3 regions of the Arthrobacter sp. P1_B11 genome follow, and region 1 is predicted to be linked to each of the others. Evidence: riboswitches for the same ligand, from Rfam matches in the RefSeq annotation. Region 1 holds a riboswitch; each other region holds the start of a gene.
The links. A riboswitch is a leader RNA that binds a small molecule or an ion and turns the genes downstream of it on or off. The one in region 1 is predicted to bind cyclic di-AMP.
Positions count from the first base shown of each region.

Region 2: another riboswitch for cyclic di-AMP. It lies ahead of AC1D14_RS17360 (aggregation-promoting factor C-terminal-like domain-containing protein); the one in region 1 lies ahead of AC1D14_RS07565 (C40 family peptidase).
Region 3: another riboswitch for cyclic di-AMP. It lies ahead of AC1D14_RS20635 (C40 family peptidase); the one in region 1 lies ahead of AC1D14_RS07565 (C40 family peptidase).

Region 1 is NZ_JBFTZQ010000007.1:83,854-90,159, forward strand. It holds gene AC1D14_RS07540 (flavin reductase family protein) at 1-245, shown strand, start outside; gene AC1D14_RS07545 (GNAT family N-acetyltransferase) at 276-944, opposite strand; gene AC1D14_RS07550 (NADPH-dependent FMN reductase) at 1,161-1,763, shown strand; gene AC1D14_RS07555 (bile acid:sodium symporter family protein) at 1,779-2,801, opposite strand; gene AC1D14_RS07560 (GGDEF domain-containing protein) at 2,963-4,102, shown strand; gene AC1D14_RS07565 (C40 family peptidase) at 4,275-5,087, opposite strand; cyclic di-AMP (ydaO/yuaA leader) riboswitch at 5,091-5,279, opposite strand; gene AC1D14_RS07570 (SulP family inorganic anion transporter) at 5,402-6,306, opposite strand, start outside.
Region 2 is NZ_JBFTZQ010000025.1:7,987-14,292, forward strand. It holds gene AC1D14_RS17340 (winged helix-turn-helix domain-containing protein) at 1-26, opposite strand, end outside; gene AC1D14_RS17345 (hypothetical protein) at 634-1,584, opposite strand; gene AC1D14_RS17350 (response regulator transcription factor) at 1,781-2,521, shown strand; gene AC1D14_RS17355 (HAMP domain-containing sensor histidine kinase) at 2,525-4,072, shown strand; cyclic di-AMP (ydaO/yuaA leader) riboswitch at 4,167-4,330, shown strand; gene AC1D14_RS17360 (aggregation-promoting factor C-terminal-like domain-containing protein) at 4,336-5,154, shown strand; gene AC1D14_RS17365 (bifunctional glycosyltransferase family 2/GtrA family protein) at 5,380-6,306, shown strand, end outside.
Region 3 is NZ_JBFTZQ010000037.1:24,169-28,369, reverse strand. It holds gene AC1D14_RS20640 (M23 family metallopeptidase) at 1-799, shown strand, start outside; cyclic di-AMP (ydaO/yuaA leader) riboswitch at 949-1,107, shown strand; gene AC1D14_RS20635 (C40 family peptidase) at 1,268-1,858, shown strand; gene AC1D14_RS20630 (NlpC/P60 family protein) at 1,959-2,735, shown strand; gene AC1D14_RS20625 (HNH endonuclease) at 2,958-3,458, shown strand; gene mobA (molybdenum cofactor guanylyltransferase) at 3,483-4,154, shown strand; gene AC1D14_RS20615 (DUF6457 domain-containing protein) at 4,201-4,201, shown strand, end outside.

The sequences.
Region 1 (6,306 bases):
AGATTGCGTCGAAATCGGCGGAGCGCTTCGCCGGCGTCGACATCACCACCACCGGGCCGGGGGCAGTATTCCTGAACGACGCCGGGCTCTGGCTCGACTGCTCGGTGGAAAGCGAAGTCCCGGCCGGCGACCACTCGGTTGTCCTGCTTCGCGTCCACGGAACATCGGTCCGGGACAACAGCGGCGATCCGCTGGTCTTCCAAGGCTCTGAGTTCCGGAGCCTGGAGCAGCCGAGCTACGTCTAGCTATTGGTGCTTCCGGGCATGGGCTTCGCCTTACTTGACCGGGGGGCCGAAGGCGAAGCCTACGCCGGCGGGCACCAGCCGGAAAGCTAGAAGTCGATCCGCATCACTACCCGCCGGGGGGGTGGGCCTGCTGACCTCGGTGAATCCGGCCTCGGCGAAGATGCTTCGGCTGCCGACGTAGAGCTCGCCCCAGCTGAACTCCTGCCCCGGCTGGGTGATCATCGGATAGCCTTCGATCGCACGGGCGCCGCGCTCGCGGGCGAAGTCGACGGCGGCATTCGCCAGTGCGCGGCTGATGCCGCGGCGCCGGAAGCCGGTGCGGGTGACGAAGCAGGTCACGGCCCAGACGGCGTCGTCGTTTTTGTCTTCGGTCCGGTCTGCCCACGGGACGCGCATCCGGAGCAGGCGCACATATGCCGGGCGGGGCTCCACCGCGCACCAGCCGGCGGGTTCGCCGCCGAGGTAGGCGACGAGCCCGGTCGTGGCAAGTTTCTCTGGACTTCCGCAGCCGGTCTGCGCGCGGAGCCGCCGGGAGCGTTCCTCGACGGGAACTGAGCGCCAGTCCTTGTCCCGGATTTTGAACCACTGGCATTGGCATCTGGAGGCCTCGCCGCGTTGGCCCATGACCGCCTGAAGGTCATCCCAAGGCGTTTCATTGGCGGGCACCACCCGGATTCCCGCATCCGCCCCATCGGTCATCTGTATTGCACCGCCTCCCCAGGACCGACCGCCTCTACGAAACCGGCCGCTTCCCCGTGGCCGGTGGTAACGACGTTGCCAGCGCCGTCCGCGGACGTCAATATCCCCGGAGGTCACCGCGCTGCCCAGCGTCGGGAGGAAGCCCCGGGAAGAACCGCCCCCGGCCATTTGTTTAGTCAATGTGGCAAGCAAACAGTTCCGGAGGGGAGACCTGCCATGACAAGGATCGCGATCGTTCTTGGAAGCACCCGGCCGGGCCGGCTGGGAAAGCCGGTGGCGGACTGGGTCATGGCGCGCGCCGCCAAACGCACTGACGCCCGGTTCGAACTCCTTGACGTGGCCGACTACGACCTCCCGCTGCTCGACGAACCGCTCCCGCCGTCCCTGGGCCACCACGACCAGGAGCACACCAAAGCGTGGGCAGACGCAGTGACCCGGTTTGACGGCTACATCTTCGTGACCGGCGAATACAACCACTCGATTCCCGGTGCGCTCAAGAACGCCCTGGACTACGTCTACGAGGAATGGAACAACAAGGCGGCCGGCTTCGTCAGCTACGGCAGCGCGGGTGGAATCCGCGCCGTGGAGCACCTGCGGGGCGTGGCTGCTGAACTCCAGATGGCCGACGTCCGCGCCCAGGTAGCGCTGCCGCTGGCCACGGAATTTGAGAACTACCGGACCTTCACGCCCTCGGAGATGGCGGAAAAGAACCTGGAAAGGCTTTTCGGCCAGGTGGTCGCCTGGGCAGGGGCGCTGAAGGCGCTTCGCAAACCCGCCGCGGATCCCGGGAACCGTCCGCACTTGGCGGCGTCTGCTTAAGCGTCCGTTTCGCCTCTAGGAATCGCGCAGCGGCTTCCGGGCGAGCCACGCGGCCACGATCGCACCGGAGATGTTGTGCCACAGCGAGAAGACGGCCGACGGCAGCGCCGCCAGCGGGCTGAAGTGAGCGGTGGCGAGCGTTGCAGCCAGGCCCGAGTTCTGCATGCCCACCTCGAAAGCCAGCGCCCTGCGGGCCTTGTCGTCCAGGCGCCCCAGCTTCCCGGCGAGGTGTCCCAGCCCCAGCCCGAAGCCGTTATGCAGAACCACGGCGAGGAACACAATGCCCCCGGCGGCCACGATCTTGCTGGCGCTGCCAGCCACTACCACTGCCACAATCAGGGAAATTACGACGGCGGACGCCCACGGAAGTGCCGGCAGTGCCTTTGCGACCAGGTTCTTGAGGAACAGCCGCGCCAGCAGCCCGGCGATGACCGGCAACAAAACCGTCTTGACGATGTCGAGAACCATGCCCCCGGCGTCGATGCTCAGGAACGATCCGGCGAGGAAGAGCACCAGCACCGGAGTGACGATCGGGGCGATGAGCGTCGAAACGCTGGCGACGGCCACTGAGAGCGCAACATCGCCCTTGGCCAGGAACGCCATCACGTTGGAAGCCGTGCCGGAGGGTGCGCAACCCACCAGGATCAGGCCCACGGCAAGCGCGGGCTCCAAGTGAAGCAGCTGTGCGATCAGCCAGCCCGCTCCGGGCATGATCACGTAGTGGGCAACGATGCCGAGCACCACCGCCCAAGGCCGCTTGGCCACCGCCGCGAAATCCGGCGGCGTGAGCGTCAGGCCCATGCAGAACATGATGATGCCCAGCAGGTAAGGAACGCCGGGGCCAAGCGGTTTGAACGCACCGGGGAGAAGGAAGCCCGCCACGCCGGCGGCGAGCACCAGCAGGGGGAAAACGGTCACGGCGACGCGGGCAATCTTCGCCTCCGCGGCCAGCGCCGGGTTCAGGGGCTCGACGGCGGCGTCAGCGGCGAGCGGAGCGGCGAGCGGAGCGGTTTCGGGTTTTGTTGTTGCCTCAAGCATCCAATAATGCTGACACTGAATTGCGCGTCGGGGAAATTCGTGAACAGATGTCAGACAAATGTGTCGGCGCTTACAAAAATTTTGGTAAGCGTCCTGATAGTTGAGCCTTCAGCGGTGCGATACTGGGTCAGCAATGAATGGGGATTCGGGGGAGATGCGGCATGGTGCTCGACACGGCAACACTGCGGGTTGCCTTTGCCGTGATGGCTCTGGCCCTGGGTCTCTTGTTTTACTTCTCGGCTTTCCGCAGTACGCGCTCCCCGTACAGCGGGTGGTGGTGCCTCGCCTTGCTGCTGTTTCTCTCGGGTTCCGCCTGCTTTCTCCTCAACGGCACGCCCCAGCAGTGGTGGGCCAATACGTTGGGGAATATCCTGCTCGTTGCCGGTGCGTCCAGTGCCTGGGCAGGCGCGCGTTCGCTGCGAACGCCGGGATACAACTTCTGGCTCCTCACCGCCGTGCCCGTCTCCGCGGGAATAGCTTCCGCTGTTGATCACCCCGGTTCGAACATCTGGTCCGGCGGCGCCGTTTTCCTGGCGTCGATGTCCCTGATGATCGGCCTCACGGCACGCGAACTGTGGCGCTTGGAGCCGGGCTATTCAAGGGTCCGTATACCCATGGCCATCGTGGCTGCGGGCGTGTCGGCGTTCTACCTGGGCCGGCTGGTCGTGTTTATCGCCGAGGGCCCGAACAGCCCAACGTTTGTCGCCTACTTCGGGTCCGCCATAACCACGCTTGTCACCATGGTGCTCCTGGCGGTGGTTTCGTTCAGCATGGCCGGGCTCAGTACCGAACAGCAGACGCGGGCGCTGCGAACCGTCGCCACCCAGGACGGCCTCACGGGCCTTCTCAACCGTTCTGCGTTCCTGGACAGAGCAGCCAAGCAGTTGCGCCGCAGCCCGCTGACCGAGAGCTTTGGATCGCTGATCCTGGCGGACCTTGATCACTTCAAATCCATCAATGACACCTACGGCCACGCGGCCGGCGATCTGGCGCTTCGGGCCTTCGCCGACGCCTGCCGCGCGACCGTCCGCTCAACTGACATCGTGGGCAGGTATGGCGGCGAGGAGTTCATCCTGGTGGTACCGGGGGCAAGCCCCTACCGCGCCGAGACCATCACGGCGGAGATCAGCCGTCGGCTCGCCGACGGCGCCCTGCCCGATGTGCCCAGGATGCCCACGGTCAGTTACGGCATCGCGCTGATCGAAGCCGGAACGGCAAGCCTGGACCAGCCGATCGCCGCCGCCGATGCCGCGCTGTACGAGGCAAAGTCCCGGGGGCGCAACCGCAGCGTGCAGGGCTAAGTGGGGCGGGCCCGCCGAGCACGAAAGAGCCGGTGCACCGCTGCCCCCAAGGCAGCGGAACACCGGCTCGTTCCAGCGCGCGGCTCGTTCCAGCGCGCGGCTCGTTCCAGCGCGCGGCTCGTTGCAGCGCGCGGCTGGAGTGCGCGGTGATGCGCACAGCGAATGCGGGCTGTTAGGCGTGGGCTCGCACGAAGGTGACCGGACCCGTGGCTGTCAGCCAGGACAGCGGGTGCACCACGGTCTCGTTGACACCGTTCATGCCGCCGCTGAGGACCTTGCCTCCGCCGACGAAGATTCCCACGTGGCCGGACTGCACAACCATGTCTCCGGGCTGGGGGGTGGAGACGACGGATCCGTAGTTCATGAACTGCATCGGAGCGAGGTCGCCCACCGGAATGCCGGAAGCGCCCAGGGCCTTCTCCACCATCGCGGTGCAGTCCTGGGTGATCCCCAGCTGTGCGTAGGCCGCCGAGACCATCGAGGCGTTCACGCTGCCGGCTGCTGCTGCGTGAGCAGGAGCCTTTGCGGGGGCCGGGGCGGCCTGGACGGTGATCTTCGGAGCCGGCGCGATTTTCGGTGCCGGAGCGGCAACAGGTGCAGCAATCGGAGCGGCAGCAGGTGCCGGGGCAGCAGCGGGGGTTGCGGGGGCCGGTGCTTCAATCACGGGCGCTTCCACCACGGGTGCCGGGGTGGACTTCACGGCGGGGCGCTCGAAGTCGATCTTGACGCTGGCGTCCGCGCTCAGCGGCGCTTGTACGTGGCTGACGGCTTCGGGGGCCGCGGCCGGGGCCGCGTTCTTCTGGGCCGGGGCGCTGGCGGCGTTCGCTGCCATGCTGCCGGTGAAGGCAAGTCCCGATGCTGCGAGGATGACGGCGGCCTGGCGTCCCAGTCCTCCGGCGTTGGCCGTGACAGCGCGGGAGACGGAAGCGAAGCGGTTTGAACGGCTGGCCGCTGTGCGGCGGGCAGGGGTAGTGCGTGACGACATGAAGGAGCCTCTCCCGATGCCTGCGAGGTGAGCTGTCGGATTCGGATGGGAGACACCCGGCCGCGCGCCTGAACGGAATCAGGAACTGTGCGGCTTCACCCCAAGGCCCGTAGAAACAGGCCGAAAATTGGTTTCCCCGTCTCTGCCGGACATGGTCTTCGAGAGGATCCCGGGCTGCGGCAGAGTTAGGCAATCAGCGCGGGAGCGCCCTCCTCGGTGAGGAAGGCACGGTTTCAACGGTACGCGAGCGAACGCCGAAAGTCACATTAAGGTAACGACACGCTGTTATGTGCGGGATTTTTGGGCTGTATGCATTAGTGCCCGGCGTTGAGTTTACCGGCCAGCCTTTCGCGCATCTGGATGCTGGCAGAGTTCAGGCCGATCAGCTCAACCTCCCGGCCGTGGCGCCGGTACTTCTCCGTCACCGCGTCCAGTACGGCGACGGTGGAGGCGTCCCAGAGGTGCGAGGCGTGCAGGTCGATGACCACTCCGGAGATGCGCGGCTCGGCGTCCTGGGCGTAGTCGAACTGCGTGTAGAGGTCGTTGGAGGAGGCGAAGAACAGTTCGCCGTCTACGGTGTACGTGGCCACGGTCCTGCCGTTCAGCTCCACCTCGGTCCGTTCAACGGTGGCGAAGTGGGCCACGCGCCGGGCGAACATGGCCATCGCCGCGAGCACCCCGACGCCGACGCCGATCGCCAGGTTGTGCGTCGCCACCACGGTGGCCACGGTAATCACCATGACAGCGGTCTCGGACCTCGGCATGCGCTTCAGGGTCTTCGGAGCCACCGAGTGCCAGTCGAAGGTGATAGCCGAAACGAAAATCATGACGGCCACCAGGGCGGCCATGGGGATCAGCCCCACGACGTCGCCCAACACCACCACCAGCACCAGCAGGAAGACGCCGGCCAGGAAGGTGGAGATCCGGCTCCGCGCACCGGAGCTCTTCACGTTGATCATGGTCTGGCCGATCACGGCACAGCCGCCCATGCCGCCCAGGAAACCGGTGAGGATGTTAGCCACGCCCTGCCCCCAGGATTCACGGGTCTTGTTGGAGCGAGTGTCCGTGATGTCATCCACGAACTTGGCTGTCATGAGTGATTCCAGCAGTCCCACGAGCGCCATGGACAGTGCAAAGGGCGCGACCACCTGGAGCGTCTCCCAGGTCAGGGGAACGTTGGGGATGAATACCGAGGGGAGGCTTTCCGGCAGCTGCCCCT
Region 2 (6,306 bases), on a different contig from region 1:
TGGACGTATCCAGATGCAACTGACATGAATGCTTACCTCAATGTGAATGGCCGTCATCGCGGCTCGAATGCTTGGTTCCCCGCAATGAGTTCTGGGGAGGGCGCCCGACGCTGGGCTGGGGGGCGAATGCCTAAAAACTTCGTGGGGTAGAAAGTCAGGCGTGCATTCGACAACAGCGCATGTCGGCAGCAGCGGGTGTGCTGGGCCAATATTCTGCGGTTGCAGGTGCTGTTGAGTTCTTGTTCACATTTGAAGTGTGCAACGTAACAATGAAAACTTGCAAGTAACAATGGACGCTCACGTCCGCATCGTGAGACGAAAGCCCCCTTTGTGGGTCAAATCACAATTCTGAACGCCTCAATTTTCGGCGGTCTTTTTCCAGAACGAACGTTCAGAAAGCGACTTTTGTCGAATTTTGTGCGTGAAACTCCTCTTTTTCCGGTGAATATTCAGTCAGATCCGAGCGGCCGGAATTCGGCAACCGCCAATCGGCGGTTGTCCAGCTACGACGCGATCCGGACTGGAAATTTTTGCCGGAGCACTCCCGGTCGCCACGGTCAAGCGCCCGCGGGTTTGCCGGAATCCTCCGTTCCCCGGACCCGGCAAACCGGCAGCCGAACTGCTGCGCTGGTCTCAGCTGGTCTGCCCGGCCTGCGTGGCGGCGGTCACCAGGACACTTTCCGCCGTCAGCGTCGATCCTTCCTTGGCCGCCACGATCCTGACGGCAGCCCCGGAGACGATATCGGCGACGGTCAGCCCGCCGGTTCCGGTCTGCTGGCGACGTTGTTGCTGATTGCCCACGACTGTGGCGTCGTCGAGCGTGTAGGTGCTGGTGAAGCCATCCGCGCTCTTGACGGTCACTGAGTCCGAGGCGACGCTGGAGACCGTACCCAGCTGCGCCACCTTGGTGACGTACTGGCCGCTCTCCTGGACCACGTACTCCGAGTGAACGGCAGACGAGACGCCGCTGGCCATGCCGCCCAGCCCGCCGGCAGTGAAATCGCCGGGGGCGCCCTGGCCCGGCACCGCTCCGCCGTCAACACCGCCGCCCCGCCCGCCAAGCGTCCCGCTTCCGTCGGGAGCCGTCCCGCCCGGGACGGTGCCATCCGGAGCGGTACCGCCTTGGGGCACCCCTCCTTGCGGCAGTACGCCCTGGCCGAGGCCGCCGGCGCCCGCGGCGCCGTTGGCAGCGGCAGCATTATTGCCCAGGCTGTAGACGCCCACTCCGGCACCGGCCGCCAGAACGGCGGCCGCACCGGCCACAAGCAGCCCCCGCTTCAGCGTCCACGGCTTGCCGGCGGAAGACGCCGCACCGGCAGTACCGGCCGACGGCGGCGCTCCCCATCCGGTGCCCCAGCCTGCGCACTTGCCAGTCGGCTCGGCCGAAGCGGCGGTGCCTGAGGACGCCGACGGCGGCGCTCCCCATCCGGCGCCCCAGCCCGGCGACGGCTCCGGAACGGGGGTTGTGGCAGGCACGGGTTCAGTGGCCGCCGCCGGCTGGGCCAGGGACACCGGTTCGGTGGCGGGATGAGACTGGGGTACGGGGCGGGCCTCGGGAACAGGTGGTTGCTGCTGTCCGCTCATAGCTATCTCCTTTGGGGTGCTGATTATGGCCCTTCCAGACTGGGAAGCCTTCCTGTGACTGGCCTGTGCAGGGCAAGAGCCATGCCTGTGATCTCGAAAAGCCCCTCTCCCCTGTCCAGCTCGCTACGCTGGGATTCACAGCCGGCGCACAGGAACCCCAAAGCGCCGGCTAAACCGCAGAACGGAGAGTTGTCCCATGGCCACTTCGCACTCCATGACCAACAACCTTCCCCAGCTCACCCATCCGGACGGCTCCCCCATCCGTGCCCTGGTGGTCGACGACGAACCCAGCCTGTCCGAGCTCATGAGCATGGGACTGCGCATGGCGGGCTGGTCCGTTGCCGTTGCGGCCGACGGCCCTGAGGCGGTCAAGCTCGCCAAGGAGTTCCGCCCGGACGTCCTCGTGTTGGATGTGATGCTTCCCGGCTTCGACGGCGTTGAGCTGCTCGGCAGGATCCGTGCCTTCGCACCGGAAGTGCCGGCGCTGTTCCTGACCGCCAAGGACGCAGTACAGGACCGCATCGCGGGCCTCGCTGCCGGCGGCGACGACTACGTCACCAAGCCCTTCAGCATGGAGGAAGTCCTGCTGCGCCTTCACCGCCTCGTGCAGCGCTCCGGCGTGGCGGCGATGGACTCTGCGGAACTCGTGGTGGGAGACCTGGTCCTGAACCTGGACACCCGTGAAGTCACCCGCGCCGGTGACGAACTCCAGCTCACGGCCACCCAGTTCGAGCTGCTGCGCTACCTCATGGAAAACCCCAAGCGGGTGGTGAGCAAGGCCCAGATCCTGGACCGTGTCTGGAACTACGACTTCGGGGGCCAGGCCAACATCGTCGAGCTCTACATCTCGTACCTGCGCAAAAAGGTGGATGCCGTGCACCCGCCGATGATCCACACGGTCCGCGGAGCGGGCTACGTCATCAAACCGGCAGACTAGGCCGTGACAAGCCTTTCCGGAGCCACCCGAACGCCGCGCCGCAGCGTGCTGAAGCCCGGCACCTGGCATCTCCGCACCCGGCTGGTCCTCGTTGCCATGGCGCTGCTCGTGGCCATCTGCGCCGCGGTGGGCCTGTTCAGCTACGCCAGCATGGACTCGTTCCTCACCCGCCAGCTCGACGATCAACTCACCGGCGCAGCTGACAGGGCCCGGGACTTTGGCCGTCCCCCGCTCGGCGGATCGGGCAATAAGCCCGATCCCCTCGAAGGCAGGGGCCAACGCGTCGGCACCATAGCAGCCAGGATCCAGGACGGCGAGGTCAGCAGTGCTGGTTTCCTGGCCGCCGATCTCACCCGCAAGACACTGTCGGCGGCAGACGACCAGGTTCTTTTGGGCCTGCGCCGCGACGGCGTCCCCGTTGACCGCACCCTGTCCACGGGGGCCTACCGGCTGGTTGCCGCCCAGTCGCCCTATGGCGACGTCATGGTGACCGGGCTTCCCCTCACCGAAAAGCAGAACACCCTGACGTCCCTTGTTGTGACCATCACCTTGGTGTCGCTGGGTGGCCTCGTCCTCATCGGCCTCGCCGGAACCGTGCTCATCCGCCGCACCATGAAGCCGCTCGAACAGCTCTCGGAGGTGGCCACGCAGGTTTCCCGCCTGCCCCTCGACGCCGGTGAGGTGGCACTCGCCGTCCGCGTCCCGCCGTCGAACGCCCACCCCGGAACGGAAGTGGGCAGCGTAGGCCATGCCCTCAACCTCATGCTGGACAACGTGTCCAATGCCCTCGAGGCGCGGCAGGAGAGCGAAATGAAGGTCCGCCAGTTCGTGGCCGACGCGTCGCACGAGCTCCGCACGCCGCTCACGGCCATCCGCGGCTACACCGAGCTGATGCGCATGACCGAGAAGTTCACGCCCGACGGCCAGCGCTCCCTCGCCCGCGTCCAGAGCCAGTCCGTGCGGATGACCACGCTGGTGGAGGACCTCCTGCTGCTCGCGCGGCTTGACGAGGGGCAACCGCTAAAGCTCAGCGACGTGGACCTCACGCAGCTGGTGATCGAGACAGTTAGCGATGAAAAGGTCATGGCGCCCGACCGCAACTGGCACCTCGAACTTCCCGAAGAGCCGGTAGTGGTGCGCGGCGACGCCTCACAGCTTCACCAGGTGCTGGTCAACCTGCTCTCCAACGCGCGCAAGCACACCGGGCCGGGCACCACGGTGGTCACCGGAGTCATGAGGTCCGCCGACGGCAGTGCAGTGATCACCGTGACGGACGACGGCGCGGGCATCCCCGCGGAGTTCGTGGACCGGGTCTTCGCGCGTTTTGCCCGCGCAGACGCGGCCCGGGCGACCCCCGTGCCGGCGGCGCCGGGCGCCCAGACGGCGGCCCCGTCCGGGCAGGCTTCCGCCGAAGGAACCAGCGGGCTGGGGCTTTCCATTGTGCAGTCGATCGTGGAAGCCCACGGCGGCACGGTGGAGGTCTCCTCACGGCCCGGCCGCACCGAATTCGCGGTCCGACTGCCTGCACAAGGCGACGCGCCGTCGTCGTGATCTCTGTTACCTAAATGTGACTTAAGCGTGAGCCTCCTGTACGGTCGATAGAGTGCGGCCACCACCAGGGCCGCATATCCGGATGGACGCCCAGCTCTGCCGCTTCCCGGATTCCGCTTGACCAGGCAGAGGCGGGGGAACCAGAGTCCCGGGCAATCCGCATCAAGCCCTTGGGGTGAAGCCGACACGTGAATCGCCGTGCGGCCGGATGACCTCATCCGAACCCGACAGCTAACTCCGCAGGTGTTGAGAGGCAATCCACCATGTCTGAATTCAAGGTACAAACGCGCCCTGATCGCGCTTCCACGCAGTCCCGGCAGAAGCTTTCACGCCACCGCGCCGAACCTGTCCGGCCCATGTCGGCCTGGGGCCGGCTCACTGCTGACATCCCGTCATTCGGCCGCCGCGCGGCCGTGGTGACCACGGCGTGTGCCGTGCTCATCGGTGTCGGTGCGGCCAGCCAGGCCGCCGAGCAGGCTGCCCCGGTAGCCAGCCCCGCAGCGGCCTCCGCCACGGCCGACGCGGCGTCAACGCTCAACTTCGACAAGACGCTGATCTCCGCCCTGCCGGCGCCGACATCAGCCGCTTTGGCCCCGCAGTCCGCCGCCAAGCCGGCCGCCGCCGCGAAGGCTCCCGCTGCCAAGGCCGCCCCGAAGGCAACGGCAGCCAAGCCCGCCGCTGCTCCGGCGAAGGCTGCTGCCGTGCCGGCTGCCAAGGTGGCCCCGGTCCGGGCTGCCGCTCCGGTGGCTAAGCCCGCTGCTCCTGCCGCGGTGGATGACCCCGCCGGCGCTCAGGCTTATGCAGCCAGCAAGCTGTCCTCCTTCGGCTGGGCCGCGGACCAGATGCAGTGCCTGCAGAGGCTCTGGACCAAGGAGTCCGAATGGCGCACCACCGCCACCAACGCGAGCAGCGGCGCCTACGGCGTGGTGCAGTCCCTGCCTGCCGAGAAAATGGCGAGCGCCGGACCGGACTACCGCACCAACTACCGCACGCAGATCAACTGGGGCCTGGACTACGTCAAGGAACGCTACGGCTCCCCCTGCAGCGCCCTGAACTTCCACCTCGCCAACAACTGGTACTAAGCCGCCAGTCGGTGGGAAGCGGAGCGCGCGTTTCTGCACCCCTTTGAGTTTTTCGACGGCCCCCGGATCCACGTGATCCGGGGGCCGTCGGCGTCCCTGCACGTGGGCGCGGCCGGGAAGCGGTGCAGAAATGCGGCGGCCGCCCTTCCAAGGGGCCAAAACTTCCACAGCCCCCGCACAGCTTCGCCCTAAAACCCTCATATGAGGCCCCGCCACTGTTGAAGCATGACCCTCACAGACCAGGCCTCAGGAACCCAGCCGCACCCTCCACTGCACCCCCAGCCGCCCGCGCGGGTCCACTCCGCGCCGTCTGACGGGCACAGCCCGGCCGTTGCCCGTGCACGGCATCTGCGGCGCTCACCCATCGACACCGCCGCCGCGGTTCCCGTGCTGGACGTGACCATCCCCGTCTACAACGAGGAACGCGACCTGGAGGAGTGCCTGCGCCGGCTGCATGCGCATCTCCGGGGCAGCTTCCCGCACCCGTTCCGCATCACCGTGGCGGACAACGCGAGCACGGACGACACCCTCAAGACCGCCGAGCGGGTGGCCAGGGAGCTGCGAGAAGTGTCAGTGGTGCACCTCGAGGAGAAGGGCCGCGGCAACGCCCTCCGCAAAGTGTGGCTGGCCTCGCCGTCACCCGTCCTGGCGTATATGGATGTGGACCTCTCTACCGACCTCGCGGCTCTGGGTCCCCTCCTGGCACCGCTGATTTCCGGGCACTCAGACCTCGCCATCGGCACGCGGCTGACACGCAATTCCAGGGTGGTCCGCGGGCCCAAGCGCGAGTTCATCTCCCGCAGCTACAACTTCCTGCTCCAGTCCGTGATGGGGGCGCACTTCAGCGATGCGCAGTGCGGTTTCAAAGCGATCCGGGCGGACATCGACCAACAGATCCTGCCGCACACCGTGGACAACGCCTGGTTCTTCGACACCGAGCTCCTGGTCCTGGCCGAAAAGTGCGGGCTCCGCGTCCACGAAGTTCCGGTGGACTGGACGGACGATCCGCATTCCAGTGTGGACATCGTCCAGACCGCCCTCGCGGATGTCCGCGGCATGGCCCGGCTCAGCAGGGACATGGTGTCCGGGCGCATTCCCGTCGCCGAGCTTCGCGGTGCGCTGGCCCGCGGCCCCCTTCCCGCGGCCTCCCGC
Region 3 (4,201 bases), on a different contig from region 1:
CCGCCGCCGCGCGGCCGGCCCCGCTGCGGAGCCGCGCGCCGCCGAAGTCTTCGCAGGGGAGCGTCCGCGGGATGCGCAGCGCGAAGCACGGAGGCACCGCAGTCCGTTCCGCCAGGTCACCGACTTCGCAGCCGCAAGCGGAGTGGGCCAGAAGGCCGGAGTCGCACTAGCTGCCACAGGCCTCCTGCTGACAGTCACGGTTCCTGCAACCAGTCCGGTCATGGCCACCGCTGACCAGGGCGGGGCCGCGGCGCTGTCCTCCCGTGTCCAGCCGCAGGTGTCCGCTGAGGCGGCCGCAAAGATCGACTTCAGCCGAACGTCCGTCTCCACCCAGGGTGACCCGGACAGCAAGCTCAAGCAGCTCCTCAGTGCACAGTCGGCCGGCAGCATCACCCGCGCCGCCTCGGCGGGCAGCCTTGGTGCGCCCCTGACCACCATGGTCAAATCGTCTCCGTTCGGATACCGCGTCAGCCCGATCACCGGGGGCTCCGGGGAATTTCACCGGGGCCAGGACTTTGCCGCCGAGTGCGGAACCCAGGTGTTCGCCGCGGCCAGCGGCACGGTCACCTTCGCCGGTTGGCACCCCTACGGGGGCGGCAACAGGGTTGTGATCAACCACGGCAACGGCCTCGAGACCACGTATAACCACCTGTCCTCTTCGAGTGTCCGCGTCGGCCAGAAGGTCAACCGCGGTGACGTAATCGCTCTCAGCGGGACCACCGGCGCCTCGACGGGCTGCCACCTCCACTTCGAGGTGATGGTCAACGGAGAAGTCGTTGACCCTCTGGGCTGGCTTTAAGTAAAACCGATGGAGAACTCTCGCATTCTTGTGACATGCCGTGACCTGAATGTGACATTCGCTCCGAACTGCTGTACCGTCTAAACCGCGTCAACTTTTCCGAAGTTGACGCCTTTGAGTGGATTGCCTAACTCTGCCACCGCTCAAGGTCCGTTCGCATGACATCGTCTGGCAGGGGCGGGGGAACCAATTTTGGTCTTCGCAAGAAGGCCTTGGGGTTAAGTCGCAAAGCTTCCCAGGAAGCGGCGCGGCCGGGTGACTCCCATCCGAATCCGACAGCTCACCTCGTAGGCATTGGGAGAGGCTACCTTCGTGTCTTCACGCCACAATTCTGCGCGCCACCGTGCGCAAACGGTTCGTACGAACCCGTTGGACTCAGTGTCCAAGGCAGTAAGCGCCAATGCCGGCACAGTAGGTCGCCAGGCAGCTGTTATCGCAGCTGCTTCAGGGCTCATCCTGAGCATTGGCATGCCGGCTAACGCAGCCGACACCAACATCGGTGTTTCCGCCTCCACGGAGTCCGGATCCCAGGCCACGCAGCTTGCTGTGACCGCCGCACCAACCGCAACTGTCTCCTTCGAGCGTCCTGCCGTCACCACCGAGGCAGCGCCGGTCATCGAGACTCTGGCCGCGCAGTCCAGCGACGACGCGGCCAATGGTGCGACTGATACTGCCGAAACCGTTACTGCCAAGGCGAGCAAGCTGGTGGATGCCGCAGGCTCCGCCGCCGCAACGTCAGGGCTGGCGGCCATTGCCTACACCGGTATCGGCCACCCGTACGTCTGGGGTGGCACCACTCCTAACGGCTGGGACTGCTCCGGCTTCACCCAGTGGGTTTACGCGCAGGCAGGCATCAGCATTCCCCGCGTCAACGCCTGGACTGCAATGAAGCCCACCTCGACACCCGCTCCGGGCGACCTGGTCATGCAGAACGGCGGCGCCCACGTGGGCATCTACGTTGGCAACGGCATGATGATCAGCGCCCTGAACCCTTCGGATGGAACGATCCTGCACGCTGCGTCCGCCACGGGCACGTCCTCCTTCTTCACCCTTCGCTAAAAATCCCGTTCGGGACGCGCCGGCTTACCCCCAAGATGCCGGCGCGTCGCTAAGCCACGTCCTGCTACCGCGGTCCGTGGAACACGAAAGAGAGAAACTTATGACTACACGTGCGACCATTGCACGCCACCGCGCCGAGGTCACCAAGACCAACTCGCTGGCTGTCATCGCCAAGGCTGTCGGCGACAACGCCGGTGGCATGGGCCGCCAGGCCGCAGTTATCGCTGCCGCGTCCGGCCTGGTCCTGACCAGCGGTATCGCTGCAAACGCTGCCGAGACCAACGTTCAGCGTGAATCGGTTCCTGTTTCCGCCCTGGAAGTGCAGTCCGTTGCTCCGGCAACCATTTCCGCTGCGTCCAGCATCGCCATCTCCTACGAGAAGCCGGCTGTTTCCACCACGGCCGCTCCCGTCGTCGAGGCACCCAAGCCCGTCGTTCAGGTGCAGGAAGCTGCTCCCGCCGTCGAGGCTGCTCCGGCAGTAAAGACCGCCGCTGCCGTTGAGGCTGCTCCGGCCGCTCCTGCCGCCGCCAAGACCGCTTCCGGAAGCGGCATGGGCGCTTCGATCGCCGCTGCTGCTTACGCGCAGCTGGGTGTTTCACAGGACTGCACCGCGCTGGCGACCAACTCCCTGGCCGCCGTGGGCATCAACTACCACGGCTGGCCGGCAGGCTACCTGTCCCTCGGCCGCACCGTCAGCGCTGCTGAAGCCCAGCCGGGCGACCTTGCCTACTACGAAAACGGCGGCATGGGCATGGCCCACATCGCTGTCTACGTCGGCAACGGCCAGGCTGTCCACGGCGGCTGGAACGGCGGAACCACCGCACTGTTCAGCGTAAACGTCGGCTCCGGCCCGGTCTTCATCCGCGTCGGCGGCTAAGACTACCAAGGCTTAGAAAGGGACCCCTGCCACTGCGGCAGGGGTCCTTTTGCATGCCCGTAGGCCCGGTTGCCATGCCGACACGGCGTCAGAGTGCATTCCGTCGATTCGCCGATCCGCCCCTTGAGTGTTTACTCTTGTGGTGTCGATCCATAGCCCGGACATGCAGAGGGCAGCCGGCCCTCGCGCCTCTGCCGGGTGCGGCCGTGAAGAGGTATGTGCATGCGCACTCTCGTTCTGAATGCTGGATATGAACCGCTGGCGGTTGTGACCTTCCGCCGGGCGCTGGTCCTTGTGCTCACTGGAAAAGCTAGCGTGGTGGCCGAAGGCGACGATCCTGTCGTCGGGCCGCAGGACATCATGGGCCGCCCGTCCGTGATCCTCCTTAACCGCTACATCCGGCCGCGCTACAACATGATCACCGCCGTCAGCCGGCGTGGCGTCCTTCGCAGGGACGGGCACCGGTGTGCCTACTGCGGCAAGGCAGCCCACACCATTGACCATGTCCAGCCAAAATCGCGGGGCGGTGCCGATTCATGGGAGAACCTCGTGGCGGCCTGCCTCCGCTGTAATAACGTCAAGGGAGACCACACGCCTGCTGAAATGGGCTGGAAGCTGCGGTTCGCCCCGGCGCCGCCCGTAGGCACCATCTGGCAGATCAAGGAACTGGAGAAGCCCACGCCGGCGTGGGATCCGTTCCTGCTTCCGGAGACCGCCGCGTAACCTGCCCGGCACTACGCTGGGGATGTGGAATTCGACGCAATAATCCTTGCCGGCGGCCGCTCCTCGCGGCTTGGCGGCTCGCCCAAGTCCGAGCTGACATACGACGGCGAGAGCCTCCTTAGCCGGTCCATCGCGGCTGCCCGTGGTGCCCGCCGGATTGTGGTGGTGGGGCCGGACACGAACCTTCCGTCCGGCGTGCTGAACTGCCGCGAGGATCCGCCCTTCGCCGGGCCTGCTGCGGCGATCGCCGCAGGCCTGGACCGGCTGCAGCGGCCGGACCCGGCACCGGACGCTGGAACCGCCGGAAGACTGGAAGGCACAGAGACACAGGCCGCAACACTGACCCTGGTCCTCGCGTGTGACATGCCGCGCGCGCAAGATGCCGTCCATGCTCTTCTGGACGCTCTCCGGGCTGCGGCCCCCGGAGATGCCGCGCGTGCCTCCCAGGGAAAAGATGGCGTCATGGCCGCATCCGGAGACGGACGCCGCCAGCCGCTGGCCGGCTTTTACAGCACGGCTGCGCTAAAACGCGCCGTGGACGATGCAGCCGCACGGAACACCCTGGATCACGGGTCAGTTTTCGCTCTCCTTGCTAGGCTTGACGTACAGGCTGTCACCGTCCCCGCCGGCTCCACAGATGATGTGGATACCTGGGATGATGCCGCCGCATTAGGAGTCGAAGGGCAGGGACGATGAGCCCGGCCCGGAACGTCGCAGCCGCAGTTTGAGTTTGGAGGCAGGCA